3 regions of the Arthrobacter sp. MYb224 genome follow, and region 1 is predicted to be linked to each of the others. Evidence: riboswitches for the same ligand, from Rfam matches in the RefSeq annotation. Region 1 holds a riboswitch; each other region holds the start of a gene.
The links. A riboswitch is a leader RNA that binds a small molecule or an ion and turns the genes downstream of it on or off. The one in region 1 is predicted to bind S-adenosylmethionine.
Positions count from the first base shown of each region.

Region 2: linked by a shared signal. The riboswitch ahead of CQ017_RS03325 (acyl-CoA dehydrogenase family protein) and the one ahead of CQ017_RS12750 (flavin reductase family protein) in region 1 are both predicted to bind S-adenosylmethionine.
Region 3: linked by a shared signal. The riboswitch ahead of CQ017_RS09675 (methionine ABC transporter ATP-binding protein) and the one ahead of CQ017_RS12750 (flavin reductase family protein) in region 1 are both predicted to bind S-adenosylmethionine.

Region 1 covers NZ_PCPU01000006.1:128,788-135,344, reverse strand. Annotated here, with positions in the region: gene CQ017_RS12755 (sorbosone dehydrogenase family protein) at 1-807, opposite strand, end outside; SAM riboswitch class IV at 1,041-1,157, shown strand; gene CQ017_RS12750 (flavin reductase family protein) at 1,264-1,764, shown strand; gene dnaB (replicative DNA helicase) at 2,419-3,774, shown strand; gene CQ017_RS12740 (MFS transporter) at 4,128-5,516, shown strand; gene CQ017_RS12735 (DNA-binding protein) at 5,526-5,714, shown strand; gene CQ017_RS12730 (GNAT family N-acetyltransferase) at 5,711-6,043, opposite strand; gene CQ017_RS12725 (pirin family protein) at 6,058-6,557, opposite strand, start outside.
Region 2 covers NZ_PCPU01000002.1:4,630-11,186, forward strand. Annotated here, with positions in the region: gene CQ017_RS03320 (GntP family permease) at 1-1,049, shown strand, start outside; SAM riboswitch class I at 1,535-1,625, shown strand; gene CQ017_RS03325 (acyl-CoA dehydrogenase family protein) at 1,680-2,906, shown strand; gene CQ017_RS03330 (acyl-CoA dehydrogenase family protein) at 2,940-4,169, shown strand; gene CQ017_RS03335 (LysR substrate-binding domain-containing protein) at 4,823-5,740, shown strand; gene CQ017_RS03340 (MFS transporter) at 5,783-6,557, opposite strand, start outside.
Region 3 covers NZ_PCPU01000004.1:245,446-252,002, forward strand. Annotated here, with positions in the region: gene CQ017_RS09665 (MetQ/NlpA family ABC transporter substrate-binding protein) at 1-575, opposite strand, end outside; gene CQ017_RS09670 (methionine ABC transporter permease) at 601-1,296, opposite strand; gene CQ017_RS09675 (methionine ABC transporter ATP-binding protein) at 1,293-2,327, opposite strand; SAM riboswitch class I at 2,474-2,563, opposite strand; gene CQ017_RS09680 (ASCH domain-containing protein) at 2,840-3,355, opposite strand; gene ggt (gamma-glutamyltransferase) at 3,605-5,428, shown strand; gene CQ017_RS09690 (LLM class flavin-dependent oxidoreductase) at 5,510-6,557, opposite strand, start outside.

The sequences.
Region 1 (6,557 bases):
TTCGGGATCTTCCGCAATGCCTTCGTGCACCGGCCAGCCGTAGTTGGCTCCGGGCTCAATAATGTTCAATTCATCCCAGCGGTTCTGCCCAAACTCGCTGGCATACATGGTTCCGTCGGGAGCCCAAGCGATACCTTGTGGATTGCGATGGCCGAAACTGAATACCGGCGAACCGGGGAAGGGGTTGTCGCCGGGGACCTCGCCCTGAATGGTCAGCCGCAGGATCTTTCCGCCTAGACTTTCCAGATCTTGAGCCGAGGATTCATTTCCAGCGTCTCCCACGGTCGCGTAGAGCATCGAATCCGGTCCGATGGCTAGACGCCCCCCGTTGTGAATTCCTGCCGATGGCAATTCGGACAGGATCGTCCGCGGATGACTCAGCGCGAGCGCACCGCTGTCGCCGGAAAGTTCGAATCGCTGGATGCGGTTGCCGTCTTCTGCGGTGGAGTAGGCGAAAAGGTAGGGCTGTTGAAAGGCCAGCCCAAGCAGTCCGCCTTCGCCACCATGAACTACGTCGTCCAAGCGGATGATTTGCCGGGCATTGCCCGCTGAATCTATTTCCACGATCCGCCCCGAATCGCGTTCTGAAACGATCAGCGTATTTTCGGCGAAGACCATGGACCAGGGGGCGGCTAGCTCGGCTGCGATCCTTCGCGGTTCGGGCGACTTGGTATCGACTGCCCTGCTGCTTGACGTGGCGCCGGGGGAACGCGGTGCTTCGGCGGCGCATCCGGTGAGCATCGCGGCGCAGGCGAGAATTCCAAGGAAAACCGTGATCTTCGGATTACCAGCTATTCGAGGCCGCATGGTTTCAGGCTAGCAAGATCCGTTCGCTATGCAAGAGGCTGGGCGCTTCGTATCGCACCGAAGGGGAGCGGTATCAGCGGGCCGCGCAGCCGCATCCGAACCCTCCTGTGATTGAATAAATTTCCGATGGACCCTCGAATACTTGTGGCTCATCGAATTTTGGGTTGAATATTTCGATTTGCGAAGCAATTTGTTTGACGCGCGGGAGCTTAGGCCAATATCGTTTTAATCAGAATCATGAGCGTCAGCTAAAGGCCCTGGCTAGCTGGCCGGCAACCCTCTATACGGTAGCGGGGTGCTCCAGGTGAAGATTCGGTGTCGCGCAACACCGCACGATACAAGTACCGCACATCGAGGCGTTAAACCTTCGACGGCGGGTAAGAGCAAGTCAAAGCTGCTTTAGCCTGCCGCCGACCGTCGCCGTACCGGTGGGCATGAAGCAAAGGAAGTCAAGGCATGTCTTTGAATCAAGAACTTGACGCACTGACGCTGCGCAAGGTTTTCGCCCAGCACCCATCGGGAATTGCCACTCTGTGCGCCGAAGTCAACGGGGAAAAGACGGGAATCGTCGCCTCCTCATTCACCGTAGGGGTTTCCTTGGAACCGGCGTTGGTGATGTTTGCCGTGCAGAAAACCTCGAACACTTGGCCGAAGCTGCGGGACGCAAATCGAATCGGCGTTTCGGTGCTCAGCGAGCGCAATGAAGGGGTCTGCAGGCAGATCGCTTCCAAGAGCGGAGATCGATTCCGCGGTGTGGACACCCACACCAGCGACGACGGCTCGTTGTTCATCCATGACTCAACGCTGTGGCTCGACACGACGATCTACAGTGAGGTTGAGGCCGGAGACCATTGGGTCATCCTGTTGCAGGTCCATGGCCATAAGGTCGCCGAGCATTCACCGTCGATTTTCCATGATTCACGATTTCACTCGTTACCAGTCCCGGAACTCGTCTAAATAGTTGTCTTCGCTTCGCGCCACCTGTCATTTTCGCTGACAAGTGGCGCGCAGTCGTTTAACTGGCCCGGCAAGCTTGGACCGCGCGGGCGCGTTAAGTTCATATGACCGCAGAGGGGTGCTCTGCATCGAATTGTGGATTACTCGCCTCGAAGTTACGTTTCAGTAGCTTTTTGGAGCGGTGACTACCGCGTTCTTCACGAAGATTCTTTCCACAAAACTATCCACACCTCTGTGGATGGTACGTTGATAAGTCGATGAAGCAGGTTGAAAACACCGGAATCCCGCGAGTTATGCTGTGGATAACGTCATTTGCGAAGGTTGACTCTACAAAGAAATTAACTTTCTATCCACAGGTGTGCAAACAACAAACTCCAAGTCAGATAGTCATTAGCACAACTTAAGTGGGGTAATCCACAAGCTTCTCCCCAAGTCGCACACAGGGTCATCCACAGCTAGAGGGGGATTATCCACAGATCTTGTGGATAACAGAGTTTGCGGCTATGGATAAGAGACCTACTGTTGGCTTTGGGACTGATATATCCACAGGTACCGCCGACACGATAACGTCGGTTGGCGGTGACATGCTTGAGTGTTGCCATCATGGCACAAGGGTATTTCCCAGAGGGTCAATAGGGGATGGAAGTGTCAGTTATGAGCGCGGAGCCGGTCTACGAGAGTCAGGGTTCGGAAGCGGGTCGCACCCCGCCGCAGGATATTCCTGCCGAAATGTCGGTTCTTGGCGGCATGATGCTGTCGAAGGATGCGATCGCCGACGTGGTCGAGGCGCTGCGCGGAACAGATTTCTATCGCCCGGCCCATGAATCCATTTTTGACGCAATCATCGATCTCTACGGACGAGGCGAACCAGCCGATGCCGTGACGGTCTCCGATCTGCTCACCAAGCGCAGCGAGATCGCCCGCGTGGGTGGCGCCGCCTATCTGCACAACCTCATCCAGCAGGTGCCCACCGCCGCGAACGCCGGCTACTACGCCGAAATCGTGCGCGAACGCGCCGTATTGCGCCGACTGGTCGATGCCGGGACCCGGATCGTCCAGATGGGCTATTCGCCCGATGGTGAGGTTGACGCGATCGTCAACGAGGCGCAGGCCGAGGTGTACAAGGTCGCCGAGAACCGCAACAGCGAAGACTACGTGCGCCTGAGCGACATCATCGAGGGAACCGTCGATGAGATCGAGAATGCGGCGAACGCCGGCGACGGAATTACCGGCGTGCCAACCGGGTTCTACGAATTCGACGAACTGACCCAGGGGTTGAAGGGTGGTCAGATGATCATCATCGCCGCCCGCCCCGCAGTGGGTAAGTCGACCTTCGCCCTGGACTTCGCCCGTTCCGCGGCAATTAAGAACAATATGGCCACCGTCTTCTTCTCGCTGGAAATGGGCCGCAACGAAATTGCGATGCGCCTGCTCTCGGCAGAAGCATCCATCCAGCTGCAGGATCTGCGCAAGGGTTCGGTGGAAGACGCACAATGGACGAAGATTGCGACCACGATGGGTCGCTTGAACGAAGCTCCGCTGTTCATCGACGATTCGCCGAATATGTCCATGATGGAAATCCGCGCCAAGTGCCGACGGCTGAAGCAGCGCAACGAGCTGCGCATGATCATCCTCGACTACCTGCAGCTGATGAGCTCGGGCAAGCGCGTGGAATCGCGCCAGCAGGAAGTGTCCGAGTTCTCGCGTAACCTCAAGCTGCTGGCCAAGGAACTCGATGTTCCGCTGGTTGCCCTCTCGCAGCTGAACCGTGGTTCCGAGCAGCGCACCGACAAGAAACCAATGATCTCGGACCTTCGTGAATCGGGATCGATCGAGCAGGACGCCGATATGGTAATCCTGCTGCACCGTGACGATGTCTACGACAAGGAAAACCGTCCGGGTGAAGCCGACGTGATCATCGCAAAGCACCGTGCCGGCCCCACCAAGACCATCACCGTGGCGTTCCAGGGCCACTATTCGCGCTTCAGCAACATGCAGAACGACGGCTAGCCTGCCGAGGCAGGCCTACGGCACAGGGCAGGGTCCAGAAATCCGCAAGATTTCTTGGCCCTGCCCCTTGGTTCAGCTGCGTTCTCCGTGCATGGCTTCGTGCCGATGATAGTGCTGAAAGCGCCGTCCATTCGCGCCGCGCGTGGGGCTGGCTGCCTAGAAAAGGCCAAGGACACCGCTGGAGAGTATCCCGGTAGCTCCCACCATCAGCGCTAGGCAGAGCGCGGTGATCTTGACCAGTCGGCGACGCGTATCTTCGTTAAGCATGGGTTCAGCTTACAAAGCCATGCGGTGCATCCACTAACCATCGGTGCCGAATCGGCGTCCGAGAAGTTCAATGAAAGAATGGCCGCATGCCATCACCACGTGACTCTGCGGTAGATTCCGCAACGGTTGAGTCGATCTATGCCGCCAAATATTTGGCGACCACCCTGGGCATGTTCGTCCTGGTCTTCTTGGTGGGTTTCGAAGCGTTGGCGGTTTCCACGATCATGCCGCTGGTCAGTGAGCTGCTCGATGGACAGAAGTACTTCGCGCTGGCCTTTGCCGCACCGATTGCCAGCGCGATGCTTGGCATGGTTGCTGCGGGAGAGGTTTCGGACCGAAGAGGCCCGAAGATTCCGCTGTACGCTTCCGTGGCTATTTTTGCCGGCGGCCTGCTTATCTGCGGCACCGCGGCGGATATGCAGGTGCTGATCCTCGGAAGAATTTTGCAAGGCATCGGTGGCGGCGCCGTGACCGTGGCAATCTTTGTGCTGATCGCTCGGGCATATCCGGCAAAATTGCACAGCAAAATTTTCGCACTTTTCGCCGCCGCCGGGGTGATCCCGGCGTTGCTCGGACCGTGGATTGCGGGCCTGATCGCCACATACCTCGGTTGGCGTTGGGTATTCCTTGGGGTGCTGATCTTCATCGCCTTCGCGATCGTGGCGGTCATCCCGACCCTGCATCGCATGGATTCTGCACGCGATGCAACCCTCGGTCCGGTCTCCATCAAGCGGCTACTGCTCGCGGGGTTCACCGGGGCTTCGGTGATCGCCATGAACCTGCTTGGGCTCATGGACAATGGGTGGCCCTCCGTCGTCGCCCTGCTGTCAGCGTTGGCGCTCGCCCTGTTGGCGATCCGGCCGCTGCTGCCCGTAGGGACCTTCAGCGCCCGGCGTGGAATGCCAGCCACGGTGCTGACCCGATCGCTGGTGGCTGGAGCATTTTTCGGCACAGAGGTCTACCTGCCGTATTTGCTGCGCGAAGACTATTTTCTGCCTCCGGACCGCGCGGGTCTGGTGCTCACCGCCTCCGCATTGTCCTGGGCCCTGGGCTCGTGGCTGCAGGGGAAAGCCGGTGAACGTTTAAGCAATTCCGCATGCATCGGAATCGGCGCCCTGGCCGGGGCGTTCGCCATCTCCACCGCGCTTTATGCCGCGTTGTTCCACCCGTCGGTGGCCATCATCGTGGTTGGTTGGGCGATAGGCGGATTTGGAATGGGAATGATCTTCCCACGCCAAAACGTGAATATGCTGGCCCTCTCCGGCAAGCAGGAACAAGGGTTCAACTCCTCGGCGATGACCATGGCGGATGCGCTGGGCAACGCGGGAGTGACCGCGCTTGGCGGGGTCATCTTCGCCACGGTGGCAGTGGGGCTGGGCTTCGCCGCGGTCTTTGCCTTCTCGTTGTTCCTGATCATCGTACTGCTGGTCGTTACGCCGCGGATCGAATCCCCGGCGGCGGCTGGCCCTAAGTAGCCCAGGCGTATGGAAACTGAGCTCCCAGCCATCGGCGCACCGGCCACCAGGGCGCTGCTAAGCGCTGGTATCACGAGCCTCGAACAAGCGGGCGAAACCGGCGAGAAAGCGCTGCTTCGGTTGCATGGCGTCGGACCAAAAGCGCTGCGCATCCTCCGTGAAGCCCTGGACAAGCAGGGTCTTGAGCTGCGCAGCTAGGCGCGTGGCAGGACTTTCAGGTGCTCTGGGGTCGTCGCGACGAGGTGTGGCTGGTATTCGGCGTGCTTAGCGACATAGGCCTTGACGTACGGGCAAACTGCCACGATCTTGGCTCCACCGGCGATGGTGTTGTCCAACGCGAATTTCACCAGCACACTGGCCAGTCCTTGTCCGCCGTATTCTTCGTCCACGGTCGTGTGGAAAAAGATCCGCTCGGTGCCAGCGGAACCGGTGAATTCTCGAAAGTGGGTTGCGCCAATGACCTTTCCATCATCGTCCAGTGCATATCGCCGACGTTCGGGCAGGAAAACAGGGGTGATTTCGCTCATTTGGTGGCCGCTTTCTAGGAGGGGTTAACTCGTGTACGTAGTCGGACGGTAGGTAGCGCCGGCGCCGGCAATGGCGCGGGAGTGTTTTCCGGAAATGGGCCAAAGCGGTCCTCCGAGCTGTCTCCTGGTTCGGCGCCGATTTCCGCTTGGTACTGCGCGCGGAATGCGAGGACTTCTTCATGGCTGCGTCCCACGAAGTTCCACCACATGAGGATCTCCTCTTTCAGCGGCTCTCCGCCGATCAGCAAAGCGCGGACCGGCTGCTCGCCGGCAGTGATGCGCAGCGTGGTGCATCCGGCCCGGACGAAGCCCAGTTCGCGGTGCTCAAGTGGTTTGCCGTTGACCGTCGGGCGGCCCTGATCAACGAGTACACCGTGTTCGTGATGTGCGGGGACCACGATTTCGACCTCGGTATGCGGGTCGAGGTGCAGTTCGGCCCCGCTGAGTTCGGTATGCGTCTTCACCGGGGAGGTGAGGCTCTGCTCGCCAATCGCGAGAGTGCCGAGGAAAACGT
Region 2 (6,557 bases), on a different contig from region 1:
TCGGCTACATCGTTTCCATACCGGTCTTCTGCGACTCGGGCTACGTGGTGCTCAACTCCCTGCGCAAGGCCATCACCCTGCGCACCGGTGTTTCCACGCTGGCCACCTCCATTGCCTTGATGACCGGCCTGTATGCCACCCACACCATGGTCCCGCCGACCCCAGGACCGCTGGCAGCCGCCGAGTCCATCGGCATCGCCGACAACCTCGGATTGATCATCGCCATCGGCCTGCCGGTGGCAGTGGTCTCGGCCATGGCCGGGCTGTTCTATGCCAGCCGCTTCAACAAGTCCACGTGGACTCCGCTGCCATCCGAGGATGAGAACGACATCTCCGAACTAGATTACGAGCAGCTGCGTGCAAGCTTCGGCAAGCTGCCAAGCCCTGGCTTGGCCTTCCTGCCGATCCTCGTTCCGCTGGTCTTGATCTGCGCGGCATCGATCGCCAAGCTTCCATCGCATCCCTTCGGCGAAGGCGCCGCACTGGAAGCACTGTCCTTCATCGGCACCCCGGTGATCGCGCTGATCTTCGGTTTGCTCGCCGCGACCTTGCTGCTGAACGGCAATAAGAAGCTTGCCGACTTCAACGAGCAGATGCACGAAGCCGTGCGCACCGCGGCGCCCATCCTGCTCATTACCGGTGCCGGCGCAGCCTTTGGTGCTGTGCTGGCAGCCTCGGAGCTGACCACGATCCTCTCCGATTCGCTCAGCGGCTTGGGTCTCGGACTGGCTGTGCCATTCCTGATCGCCGCGGCATTGAAGTCGGCGCAGGGCTCATCCACCGTATCGATGGTGACCACCTCGGCGCTGGTCGCCCCGATGCTCGGATCCCTCGGTCTGGACTCCGAACTGGGCATGGTGCTCAGTGTCCTGGCAGTTGGCGCCGGCGCGATGGTCGTCTCGCATGCCAACGATTCCTACTTCTGGGTGGTCTCCCAGCTCAGCCGCATCCCGGTGATCACGGCCTACAAGACCTTGAGCGTGGCCACCGCCATCCAGGGCACCGCCGCATTTGCTACCGTCTGGATCCTCGGGGCATTCCTGCTCTAGTAAATCCAAGAAGCCTGCATCAACCAATAACCGCGCCATCAGAGGATGGCGCGGTTATTGGTTTAACTGGCGGGATGGCCGCAATAGGCAAGGCAAGGCTGCAACTTCGAGCACAGCCCAGCTTTCCCCATTGGCTTGCTGGGCAAGGATTACGGGCATGGGAACAACGACCGGCAATCCGGCCATCCGGGATGCCTGATCGCTGGATCCATGATCCACCCCCGCATTCGCTGACGCTTATCGCTGTCGGCTAATTGAGAAACCGAGATCCCCCTGACAGGTGCCCGGTCGATTGATGCTGGATCCGGATATCAAGCTCTCCGATCGCCGATGACGTAACCTCCAGAAGTATGACGGCGTCCCAGCGCCTTCGGGGCGGTCCAAGTCCGCCGGAAATCTCGCTTTGTGACGACTTCTGACCGACTATTCCGTCGGATGACGTGCTCCTTCCATCCGCTCATGCCGCGGTGTTTCACTCGAAGTACCAACCATCCAGAGCGGCTGAGAGACCTGGCTCGACGACGCCGCAGCAAGCCTGCATTCGGCAGCTAGTGCTAACGCCAGGTTCGATGGATCAGCAGAAAGCAACTTTCTGCTTCCTTCGGAGCAAGACTCTAAGGGAGAACGAAAATGACCGTACTGAGCACGCAACTGCCCCGCGTTCCCTACACCGGGAGCGCAGACGAGGCCGAGCTCGCCCACTGGCGCGAGATCGCCGAGCAGGTCGCGGCCACCCTGGCCGCGGACGCGCTGGAGCGCGACCGCAAAAACGAGCAGCCCTTCGCCGAGGTGCAGCTGCTGCGCGAGGCCGGGCTGCTGAACCTGCTGGTTCCGGCCGAATTCGGGGGAGCCGGAGCGCACTGGGCCACCGCTTTTGAAACCATCCGCATCCTGGCCGCGGCCGACGGGTCCATCTCCCAGCTGCTGGCCTACCACTACATCAACCAGTCCGGCATCGCCTTCTACGCTCCGGCCGAAGCCCAGGCCGAGTGGTGGCAGCGGACCGTGGCCGGAGGCTGGCTCTGGGGCGATTCGGTGAATCCGGTGGACCCGCAGCTGACGCTCACCGCGGAGGACGATGGCTTCCGGCTGAACGGTTTCAAGCGTTTCTCCACCGGCTCCGGAGTCGGCGAGGTGATCGTCGTCAACGCCGAGGTCTCCGGAGGCCCGCGACACGGCGAAGTGTTGGCCTTCGTCCTCCCGCGCAACCGGGAAGGGCTGGAAATCGTCGATGACTGGGACTACCTGGGCCAGCGCTTGAGCGCCTCGAACTCGCTGAAGTACCACAACGTGCGCATCGAGGCCGCCGATCTGCTCGGGGCGGTGACCGACGAGCCGGTCTCCACCCTGCTCACCCCCGGGATCCAGCTGGCCTTCGCGAACTTCTACCTGGGCATCGCCGAGGGCGCGTTGGCCCGCGGCAAGCAAATCCTGCTGGGCCGCAAGAACGCCTGGTTCCTCTCGGCGGCGGAGACCTACTCCCAGGACGTCGTCTTCCAGCGCACCGTGGGCGAGCTGAAGGCGCGCACCGCCGCGGTGGCCGCCCTGGCCGAGAAGCTCGGCCGCAAATTCGATGCGCTGCTGGCCAAGGCGGGGAATGTCACCCAGCCTGAACGCGCGGCGCTGGCGGTGGAAATCGCCGAGGCCAAGGTGGTCTCCACCGAGATCGGCGTGGAGGTCGCCAACCGCATCTTCGAGGTCACCGGTTCCTCCTCTACGCAGAATGATGTGGGCCTGGATCTGTTCTGGCGCAATGTGCGCACCCACTCGCTGCACGACCCGGTGGACTACAAGAAAATCGAGGTCGGCGCGTACTTCCTGCGCGGGGAAACCCAGCCGCTCTCGCTCTACACCTAAACCTCAACCGCACCCACGGATTGGACCGAACTGATGACCGTACTTGCCACCGCCAACCGCCTGGCTGAATTGAAAACCCGCTTCGCCCCGCACTTTGAAAAGATCGCCGCCGGCGCCGCCGAACGCGACCGCAGCGGAGAACTGCCGCACCAGCAGGTGGCCGAGCTGGCCGCCGCCGGCTTCGGCGCATTGCGTGTCCCGGTCTCCCACGGCGGGGCAGGGGCCACCTTGGCCGAGCTCTTCGAATTGCTCGTGGAGCTGGCCGCCGCGGACTCCAGCATCGCCCAGGCCTTGCGCGCCCACTTCGCCTTCGTCGAAGACCGCCTGGTAGCCGCCCCGGGGCCGGGGCGCGACAAGTGGCTGGCCCGCTTTGCCGCCGGGGAGCTGGTGGGGAATTCCTGGACCGAGATCGGCACCGTGAAGGTGGGCGAGGTGATCACCAAGGTCACCCCGGATGGCGAGGGAGGGTTCCTGGTCAACGGCACCAAGTACTATTCCACCGGCTCGATCTTCGCCGACTGGCTGGATACCTACGCCGAGCGCACCGATACCGGCAAGCGCGTGATCGCCGCGGTCAACCGGCACCAGCCCGGCGTGGTGCTGGCCGATGACTGGGACGGCTTCGGACAGCGCACCACCGGCACCGGAACCTCCACCTTCACCGACGCGGTCGTCGCCGAGGAGGACCTGATCGACTTCGACACCCGCTTCAAGTACCAGACCGCCTTCTACCAGCAGGTGCTGCTGGTGGTGCTGGCCGGGTCCGCCAAGGCCGCCGAACGCGACTTCGCCGCCGAGCAGAAGGCCCGCAAGCGCACCTTCAGCCACGGCGCCGCCAACGTGGCCGCCGAAGATCCGCAGCTGCTGCAGGTCATCGGCGAGGTGTCGGCGGCTGCGTTCGCGGCGGCCGGAACCGTGGAACGCGTGTCGCAGTCCCTGCAGGGAGCCTATGAAACCGCGCTGGCGCTGCACGAGGGCGAGGCGACGGCGGAGGAAGACGAGGCGGCCAATGATGCGGCCGAGCTGGCCAGTGCGCAGGCCCAGGTGGTGCTCACCCCGCTGGTGCTCAACGCGATCACCCACGCCTTCGACGCGCTGGCCGCTTCGGCCACCAGCGTTTCGAAGAACCTGGATCGGCACTGGCGCAATGCCCGCACCGCCGGCAACCACAACCCGTGGGTGTTCAAGGCCCGGCTGATCGGCGACCTGGCGGTCAACGGCACCGAGCTGCCGCGGGTTTGGGCCATCGGCGCCTCGAAGTAGCATCCACAGAGCGGGCAGGCCCAGCCCTCATCTTGAGCGCCGGGCCTGCAGCGTGTAGCGCAACAATCACCGAGCAGCTCGCCGGTACCCCCTGGATGCACCTCGCCCACAACAACTCGCTGCAGATAAAGCACTGGTAACTCGCGGTCCGCGGTGTCCTTCCGATAGTAGGCGGCGCTCGGACTCGGCGATTGCATGATTCCGTAGCGCATGTTCCCTGCAGAATCCGTGGCATATGGTGCCAGAAATGAATGCGCGAGGTAGAGGACATCTCCAGCGGCAATCCGATGCTCGCCGCAGTCGAAAACTCCGCGGGTCTCCCAGCTGACCTCGATGCTTGAAAGCTCTTGTTCGAGCTTGTAGCGCTGGCGCTCGTCTGCCACGACCGCGATGATCGGTTCGATGAAGTCCAGCTCGGGATAGGGGCTGGGCTGCTCCCCTCCCGAAGAGGATCCTCAGCGTATTTCTGAAAGTTCTGCATCGCGGCAACTTATATCCTCTTCAATAAGCGGGCATGCCTGAAGATAACGGGCATCTCGATTGTAGGTGTCCGCTCCAAGGCGCCTCCGACCAGGTTGTTCCGAACGGCTGTGCGCAGCATGCTTCATGGAATCCGCTTCGGTGGGTTTTAGGCCGCTGGCTAGACTGAGTGGGTGATCAACTACACCCTGCGTCAAATACAGTATTTTGTCGCCGTCGCCGAAACCGGGTCCATCTCCGCGGCCGCCGGCGCCTGCCATATTTCGCAGGCCGCCATGTCGCAGGCGATGGACGAACTTGAACGGGTGGTGGGATCGCAGCTGCTGGTGCGGCGCCGGGCGCGCGGCGTGGTCCTCACCGCGGTAGGTACGGACTTCCTCCACGATGCCAAGCAGCTGGTGCGCCATGCCGAAGAGGTGCAGGATCAAATCGTGGAACGCCAAACCAAGCTCTCCGGACCGCTGGTCATCGGCTGCTACTCCTCGCTGGCGGCCTTCTGGATTCCGGTGATCTGCGAACGCTTCACCAACGTGCACCCGGACCTGCAGGTGACCCTCCTCGAGGGAGATGGCGCCGAGCTGCAGGAGCGGATGCTGCAGGGGCATCTGGATGCGGTGCTCACGCACACTCGGCATCTCCTGCCGCACGTGGGGTGGCGCCGCGTCATGTCGGGGCGGCCATATGTCCTGGTCGGAGGCAACCACCGTCTGGCCAAGCGAGGCAGTGTGGCGCTGTCGGAATTGGCGGGAGACGATTTCGTGTCCCTGGACATTCCGACGGTGCGCGATAACCAGCTGGTGAATCTGCGGATGTCGGGCCTGGATCCCAAGGTGCGTTGGAGTTCGCAGAGCTTCGAGGCCGTGCGCGGTTTGGTTGCCCGGGGTTTGGGCTACACGGTGCTGGTGCAGCGGCCCCCGGTCAATCTCAGCTATGACGGACTGCCGCTGGCGATCCTGGAAATTGAGGGTCCGGTCGGCGAGAGCGATATTTGTGTCGCCTATACTGCATCAAACCGTCCGAGCCTGCGGCTGCGCGCATTCCTCGACTTCTGTGAAGAGGTTGGAGCCGAAAAAGAAAACAGGGCTGGCTAGAGTCTTTGCGACTCCAGCCAACCCTGGATCTGTTCAGCGAGGCTACAGGTTCTCCGCTTCGAGATCCGCCTCGCGGCCCTCTTTCACCCCACGTATGGCAAGCCCGGCGACAATGAATGCGCCCGCCCAGACGGCGCCGGCGATCCACAGCGTTCCGCCACCGAGTAGCACCAAGCCGGTAACGATCATCGGGGTGAAGCCTGCCCCCACGGTGGAGGAGAGCTGGTACACCAGCGAAGCGCCGGTATAGCGGATCCGGGTGGGGAACAGCTCGGCGGTGAAAGCGCCGAAGGGTCCGAAGATCGTGGCCTGGATGATGCCGTTGGCGATGAACAGGGCGATGGCGAAGAGCCACAGCTCGCCCATTTCCAGCATCCACATGATCGGCAGGGCCATTACCGCGCCGGCGGCGATGCCAACCATCATGACCGGGCGGCGACCGAGCTTGTCGGAGTAGCGGGCGGCGAACCAGATGCCGATAACGGTCAGCGTAGCGCCGATGGCCTTCACATTCAGCACGGCCGTGCGGTCCATGCCGACCTCTTCAACCACATAGGCGACGGCCCAGACGGTCATCAGGCCCTGCACCGTGTAGGAGCTCATGCCGACCAGCGTTCCGCGGATCACCGAACCGGGGTACTTGGTGATGACCTCCAGGAAAGGGGTTTTGCGTTCTTCGGCTTTGCCTTCCAAGGCGAGGAAGAGCGGGGACTCGGCAACCTTGAGCCGGATGATCAGGCCGATGCCTACCAGCGCGATGCTGATCAGGAACGGGATTCGCCAGCCCCAAGCCAGGAACTGGTCATCGGGCAGGATG
Region 3 (6,557 bases), on a different contig from region 1:
CGCGGTTCGATGTCGGGGTTCAGGCCGAGCAGTCCCTCGCGCTCCAGGAGCCAAAGCGCTTGCCCCTGGTTGGCGACGTCGTTAGGCAGGAGCAGCGTCGACCCCTCGGGGAGAACCTCGACCGATTCGTAGCGGGTGGAATACAGACCGAAGCCCCATTGGTACAGTTCAACGGTTGGCGTCAATTCCACGCCGGCGGCTTCTGCCGATTGCCGCATGTACCACTCATGTTCAAAGATGGTCGCGTCGAACTGCCCTTCGGCCACGGCGCGGTTCGCCTGGATTGGATCCTGAAGCCCAATGGGTTCTATCTCGATTCCATAATCCGGCGCGATGGTCTCGGCCACGAATTTCAGGATCTTCTCTTCCCCGGCCATTGCCGGTTCAAAATGGACCTTGAAATTCGTTTTGCCGGGCTCGGTGGACGCGAGCGCTGGAGCGGACTTTTGCTGAACCAGCAACGCGCCAAGGACGAGCGCCACAATGGTCGCGCATGCCGCGATGGTCCAAGGCAGTTTCGCGGTGTTTTTACGCAGAGTGAAGCCATGGTCATGGCCTTTGGGTGAAGTCGTCATGTTCTTCTCGTTTGTTCTAGGGCGCTTAGGGGCGGGCCAGCGCGCGGGCGATGCGATCGCCGAGGAATTGGACTGCTTGCACGGTCAGAATGAGCGCAAGGATCGTGGCAAGCATGACATTCATGTCGAACCGCTGATAGCCGTAGGTGACCGCCAGATAGCCGATGCCGCCGGCCCCGATGGTTCCCGCGATGGCCGAATACTCGACCATCGAGATGGTGTTCAGCGTGACGGCGGAGGCCAGGGCGGGCAGCGCCTCACGGATCTGGGTTGCCCCGATGATTTGCAGCGGCGATCCACCGGTCACCAGCCCGACGGCCAGGTTCTCCTTAGGCAGATCATTGAGCGCGTTCTGCACGAGCCGCGCGAAGAAGGGAATGCCCGCAATGGTCATCGGCACCACTGCTGCCCAAATGCCGATGGTGGTTCCGGTCACCCATTTGGTGAATGGAATAATCGCCGCCATCAAGACCAGGAACGGCAATGAGCGTCCCATGTTGACGAACCAGCTCAGTGCCGCATGGCTCTTGTCGTGCGGAAAGAGACCCTGCCGGTCGGTGTTGAACAGCGCCAAACCCATGATGCCGCCAAAAATGATCACCAAGACCATCACGATGCCGACCATTGCCCAGGTCTGTCCATAGGCAGGAAGCATCAGGGCGGGCAGTTCGTTCCATGGGGTGTCGGTACCGACCGCTGCGCTTTCGGTTGGGATTCTCATACCGCCACCTCGATGCGTTCCGCGCGGTCGGCCACACTCGCGAGGAGCTGCTGGGATCGTGGCGTGGCGCGCAATCCCCATCCAGCCAAGACGGCAATAGCTCGTTCTGCGGCAATGCCCGCGAGACCGATTTCAACGCGGCCCAGCGTTCCCTCGTGGTGTGCTTCCACGGAGCCACCGAGCAGCGCGACCCGCGCGCCATGTTCGGTTCCCAGCCGGGATATCCAGGCTGGGTCCACATTTGCCGCCTGGTAGGCCACGGTCAGCGTGAAGTCGTAGCCGGCGGGCACCAGATCGGGGCGCAATGGCAGAAGCTTTGAACCGGTCACCGATCCCGGATCCGCTACCAGGCCTCGAAGTTCGCCGTACTCGGCGATTCGACCGCCATCGAGTTGCGCGACGCGGTCGGCGATATGGCGCACCACATCCATCTCGTGGGTGATCAAGATAATCGCCAAGCCCAAGTCGGTGCGCAGGGAATCAAGCAGTTCCAGCACCTGCGTGGTGGATTCCGGGTCGAGCCCCGAGGTTGCTTCATCGGAGAGCAGCAGACGCGGACGCAGCGCCAGCGCTCGGGCAATGCCCACGCGTTGGCGTTGGCCACCGGAAAGTTCTCCGGGGTACGAATTTGCCCAATCCGCCAGACCTACGCGATTCAGGAGTTCAGCGACCCGGTTTTCCATCTCGTGGTGGACTACTCCCAGGTTTCGCAGCGGCAACGCAACGTTTTCGGCTACCGTCATGCGGCGCAAAAGGGCCGAGTTCTGGAAGATCGTGCCGATGGCACGACGTTCGGCGCATAGTTCTTTGCCAGAGAGCACCGACAAGTCCTTGCCTTCTACCAGGATCTGACCGCTGCTGGGCTTTTCCAACAGCGAGATGCAATGGGACAAGGTGGACTTCCCGGCGCCTGAGGGCCCAACCACCGCGGTGATTGTCCCCGATTGAACGTCCAGGTCGATCCCCTTGAGGACCTCCACACGGCCCTGGGCCGTTTCGTAGTGCTTATGCAGCTGGCGAATCTCAATCATGTGATCGTCCAGATAACGTCGTTTGCATTTGTTCTCCTTGGTGCTGGCACCGCGCAGAGTCTCAAACAGCGACGATCCACGGATTCAGGATGCCGCTGGCTTTCGCCAGGCTCTGAATCTCGGGAACAAAGCCGGTGTTTCAGACTGCTCCATCGGTCCTGGCTGTAGCACCGGCCCCGTGAGGGTGGTTGCTGCGACGTCGTTGAGCCAGGTCTCTCGGTCGCTCTGGATGGTTACCATTCGATAGGTGAATCGAACAGTTTCAGTCTGTGCCCGTGCCCGCTTCGTGAACAACCATGACGTTATATACGCGTCATGAAGTCGACCTCGGTGCGCAGATCGGCGGAAAACCGGCCATAAATGCGCGACTCACCCGTCATATGTCGCCACGTGACGACGCTGAATTCGCATCTTGACTCAGGAGAACTCGGCGGGTGCGAGGACGCCCCTGGGCCTGAACGCAAAGCAAGCTTCCAGAACCGAAAGGTGGAGATGAATTAGGTGCCTGGAAGCTAGCTGCGCGGCCAGACCACTTCGAAGCGTTCGCACACGATCCGCTCACCGGGCACGCCGGTCATTGCCGGTTCCCACTGCTTGGCGAAATCTGCCTGCTGCGTCCGTTTCCAGAACTTTTCGTGTTCCCGGCGCCAGCTGGCCAGACTACGGTCATCCTCGCCCTCGGCAAAGGCAAAATCTGCATCCACCTGGTCGAATGATTTCAGCGTCACCTCGCTGGTACGCAGGATAATTTTCGGTGTCCCGGAGCCGTCGCAGGCGATCCAGTGCGAACCGACCCGCGGAAGCGGTTCGTTCTCGGCAAGGTACTCGTTTTCAAGGCTTGAGGTGGCACGTTTCTGCCCGTGGGTTACCTGATGCAGCAGTGCCTCGGCGAGCTCAGCGCTGTCTCCGAAGTATTCCACCACGTAGTCGCCCGGATCGGTGGCACAGCTGTTTCGGTAGTCAGCCCACATTTGCGCGGCGGCGGCGAGATCTACCGGGGGCAGCTCGGAGGTAGGTTCATTGCTCATTCTCCTAGCCTAAACGCAGTCCGGCCACCGAAGCTGCTGTATTCGGTGGCCGGATCGCTGGCTGCCGCGGTGGCGGCATGCCCTCCGAAGCCCTTGAGGCGACGGCGGTGAATCCGACGCTAGTGAAGTCTTCACCTGAGCGTAATGAGCGACAAGCATGCGCGGTGACGCGTGTCACAGCCTAAGTCTCAGGTGCTTCTCCCGTAAATTGGCGCTTGCTTCATCCCCACCTTTTCAGGAGATCAAAGTATGTCACGAGCAAGTACGAGAGCTATCGCCAGCGCCGCGGCACTGGCGCTGGGACTGGGAACTTTCACCGCCCTTCCGGCCAGCGCCGATCCCAGGGCGACCGACAAAACGCCTACGGCCAAAGGCAGCGGCGGCGCAGTCTCCTCCGTAGACCCGGAAGCGACCGCCGCCGGAATCGAGATCCTGCGCAAAGGCGGCAACGCGGTTGATGCGGCGGTCGCAACGGCGGCCGCGCTGGGCGTGACCGAGCCTTATAGCGCGGGCATCGGCGGCGGCGGCTACTTCATGTACTACGACGCGAAAACCGGAAAAATCAGCACCATCGACGGCCGGGAGACCGCACCGGCAGCAATGCCCCAAGATGCCTTCATCGATCCGGAAACCGGCGAGCCCTACAACTTCACTCCCGAACTGGTGACCAGCGGCGTGGCGGTCGGCGTGCCCGGCACCCTGGCCACCTGGCAGCGCGCGCTGGACAATTGGGGTTCCCAAAGCCTGAAGAAAGTTCTGCACCCAGCCACCCAGGTAGCTTCACGCGGCTTCGTTGTCGATGAAACATTCCGCGAACAGACCCTGGATAACAAGGAACGCTTCGCGACCTTCGGCTCCACCAGCGAGCTATTCCTGCCCGATGGCGATGCGCCGCACGTTGGCAGCATCTTCAAGAACCCGGATCTTGCCCAGACCTACCGGTTGCTGGCGAAGCAGGGCCCCTCGGCGTTCTACCAGGGCGAAATGGCCGAAGAAATATCCCAGACGGTGCAGGCTCCGCCCACGTCCGCGGACACCGAACTCCCGGTTCCGGCTGGCTATGTGAGCACCGCCGATCTCGCGGACTACGAGGTCGTGGAGCAGCAGCCAACCCAGGTCAGCTACCGCGGCCTCGATGTTTACGGCATGGCTCCATCCTCCAGCGGAGGAACCACCATCGGTGAATCGCTGAATGTTCTCGGCGAGTTCGACCTCGCCGGCATGGAGCGGCCCACCGCGCTTCATCACTACTTCGAGGCGACAGCCCTGGCCTACGCCGACCGTGGCAAATTTGTCGGCGACCCGGCCTTTGTGGATGTTCCCACCGATACGCTGACCGACAAGCTCTTCGGCGTCGACCGGGCGTGCGCGGTAAACCCCGAACAGGCCGCGGAGAAGCCGGTGGCGCCGGGCGACATCGAGGACTATGACGCAGTGTGCCCGGCGGCAACCAGCGAGCCGGTGGTTGAGCAGGATACCGAGAACATCTCCACCACCCACCTGTCGGTGGTGGACCGCTGGGGCAACGTCGTCTCCTACACCCTGACCATCGAGCAGACCGGCGGCTCGGGCATCGTGGTGCCCGAGCGCGGCTTCCTGCTGAACAACGAGCTGACCGATTTCTCCACGGTGTACGATCCCGCCGACCCGAACCGGATCGAGCCGGGCAAGCGTCCGCGCTCCTCGATGGCGCCCACGATCGTGCTGCGCGATGGCGAACCGATGCTCGCCATCGGCTCCCCCGGCGGCTCCACCATCATCACCACGGTGCTGCAGACCCTGGTGAACCGCATTGACCTGGGCATGGATCTGAGCGAAGCCATCGCGGCCCCGCGCGCCTCGCAGCGCAATACCGCGGCGGTGACGGCGGAGCCCGAATTCATCGAGGCCTATGGGCCGGCGCTTGAGGCTTTCGGGCACAAGCTCACCGCCGCCGGTGATTCCTTCACCCCGCAGGCTGAGATCGGTGCGGTTGAGGCGGTGGAAATCGCCGCAGACGGGACCTTGATCGCGGCGGCTGAACCAAACCGCCGCGGAGGCGGTTCGGCCATGGTGGTGAACCCGGCCAAATAGCCGTTAAAGCCAGCGAGTCCCCGCGGAATTCAACATTTCGCGGGGACTCGCTGGCTTTGCTAGCGCTTGATCTTCAAGGATTTAGGCCTTGGTGGCCAATCGGTTGGAGATCTTGTACTGGGCCGCGCGGTGGGTGTCCTTCACGCGGTCGCCGGCGCCGAACAACTTGTGGCGCAGCGAGCCCTCGGTGTATTCGGTCTTGTAGACCCCGCGTGCCTGAAGCTCGGGAACCACGTACTCGACGACGTCCTCGAAGGTACCTGGAGTGACAGCATAGGCGAGGTTGAAGCCATCCACGTCGGTGTAGTCCACCCAGTCGATGAGCTTCTCGGCGACCTCGGCACCCGAACCGACGGAGACCGGACCGAATCCGCCCACGCCGATCCATTCGGCCAGCTGCCGGATGGTCCATGGCTTTCCGGTATCACCGCTGGCCTTCTTGAAGGTTTCCACCGAGGACTGGATGGCGTTGGACTTCACGTCGTCGCCAATCACGTCATCTGGTCCGTAAGCGGACATGTCGATGCCGGTCCAACCCGAAAGCAATGCCAGCGCGCCGTCGATATCCACGTAGGAGCTGTAGTCCTCGAACTTTGCCTGGGCAAGTTCCGAAGTTTCGGCGGTGATGATGGTCTGCATGGCGAAGATCTTGATGTCGTGGCGGCCACGGCCTGCGGCCTCGGCAGCGTCGCGGATCTTGGCGACCGCTTCTTTGAGCAGGTCACGGGTAGGGCAATTCACGAAGATCGCTTCGGCGTTCGACGCGGCGAATTCGGTGCCGCGCTTGGACGCGCCGGCCTGGTAAATCACCGGGGTACGCTGGGTGGAAGGCTCGGTAATCGCGATGCCTGGAACCTTGAAGTACTTGCCCTCGTGATTGATCGGGTGCACTTTGGAATGGTCGGTGTAGACGCCGGATTCCTTGTTGTTCTGCACCGCGTCCTCTTCCCACGAACCTTCGAGCAGCTTGTAGACCACTTCGAGGTACTCATCGGCGTGGTTGTAGCGCTCGTCGTGCTCCATCTGGTCTTCCTGGCCCATATTTCGGGCCGCCGACGGCAGGTAGCCGGTGACCACATTCCAGCCGACACGGCCATTGGTCAGGTGGTCCAGGGTGGCCAGGCGGCGC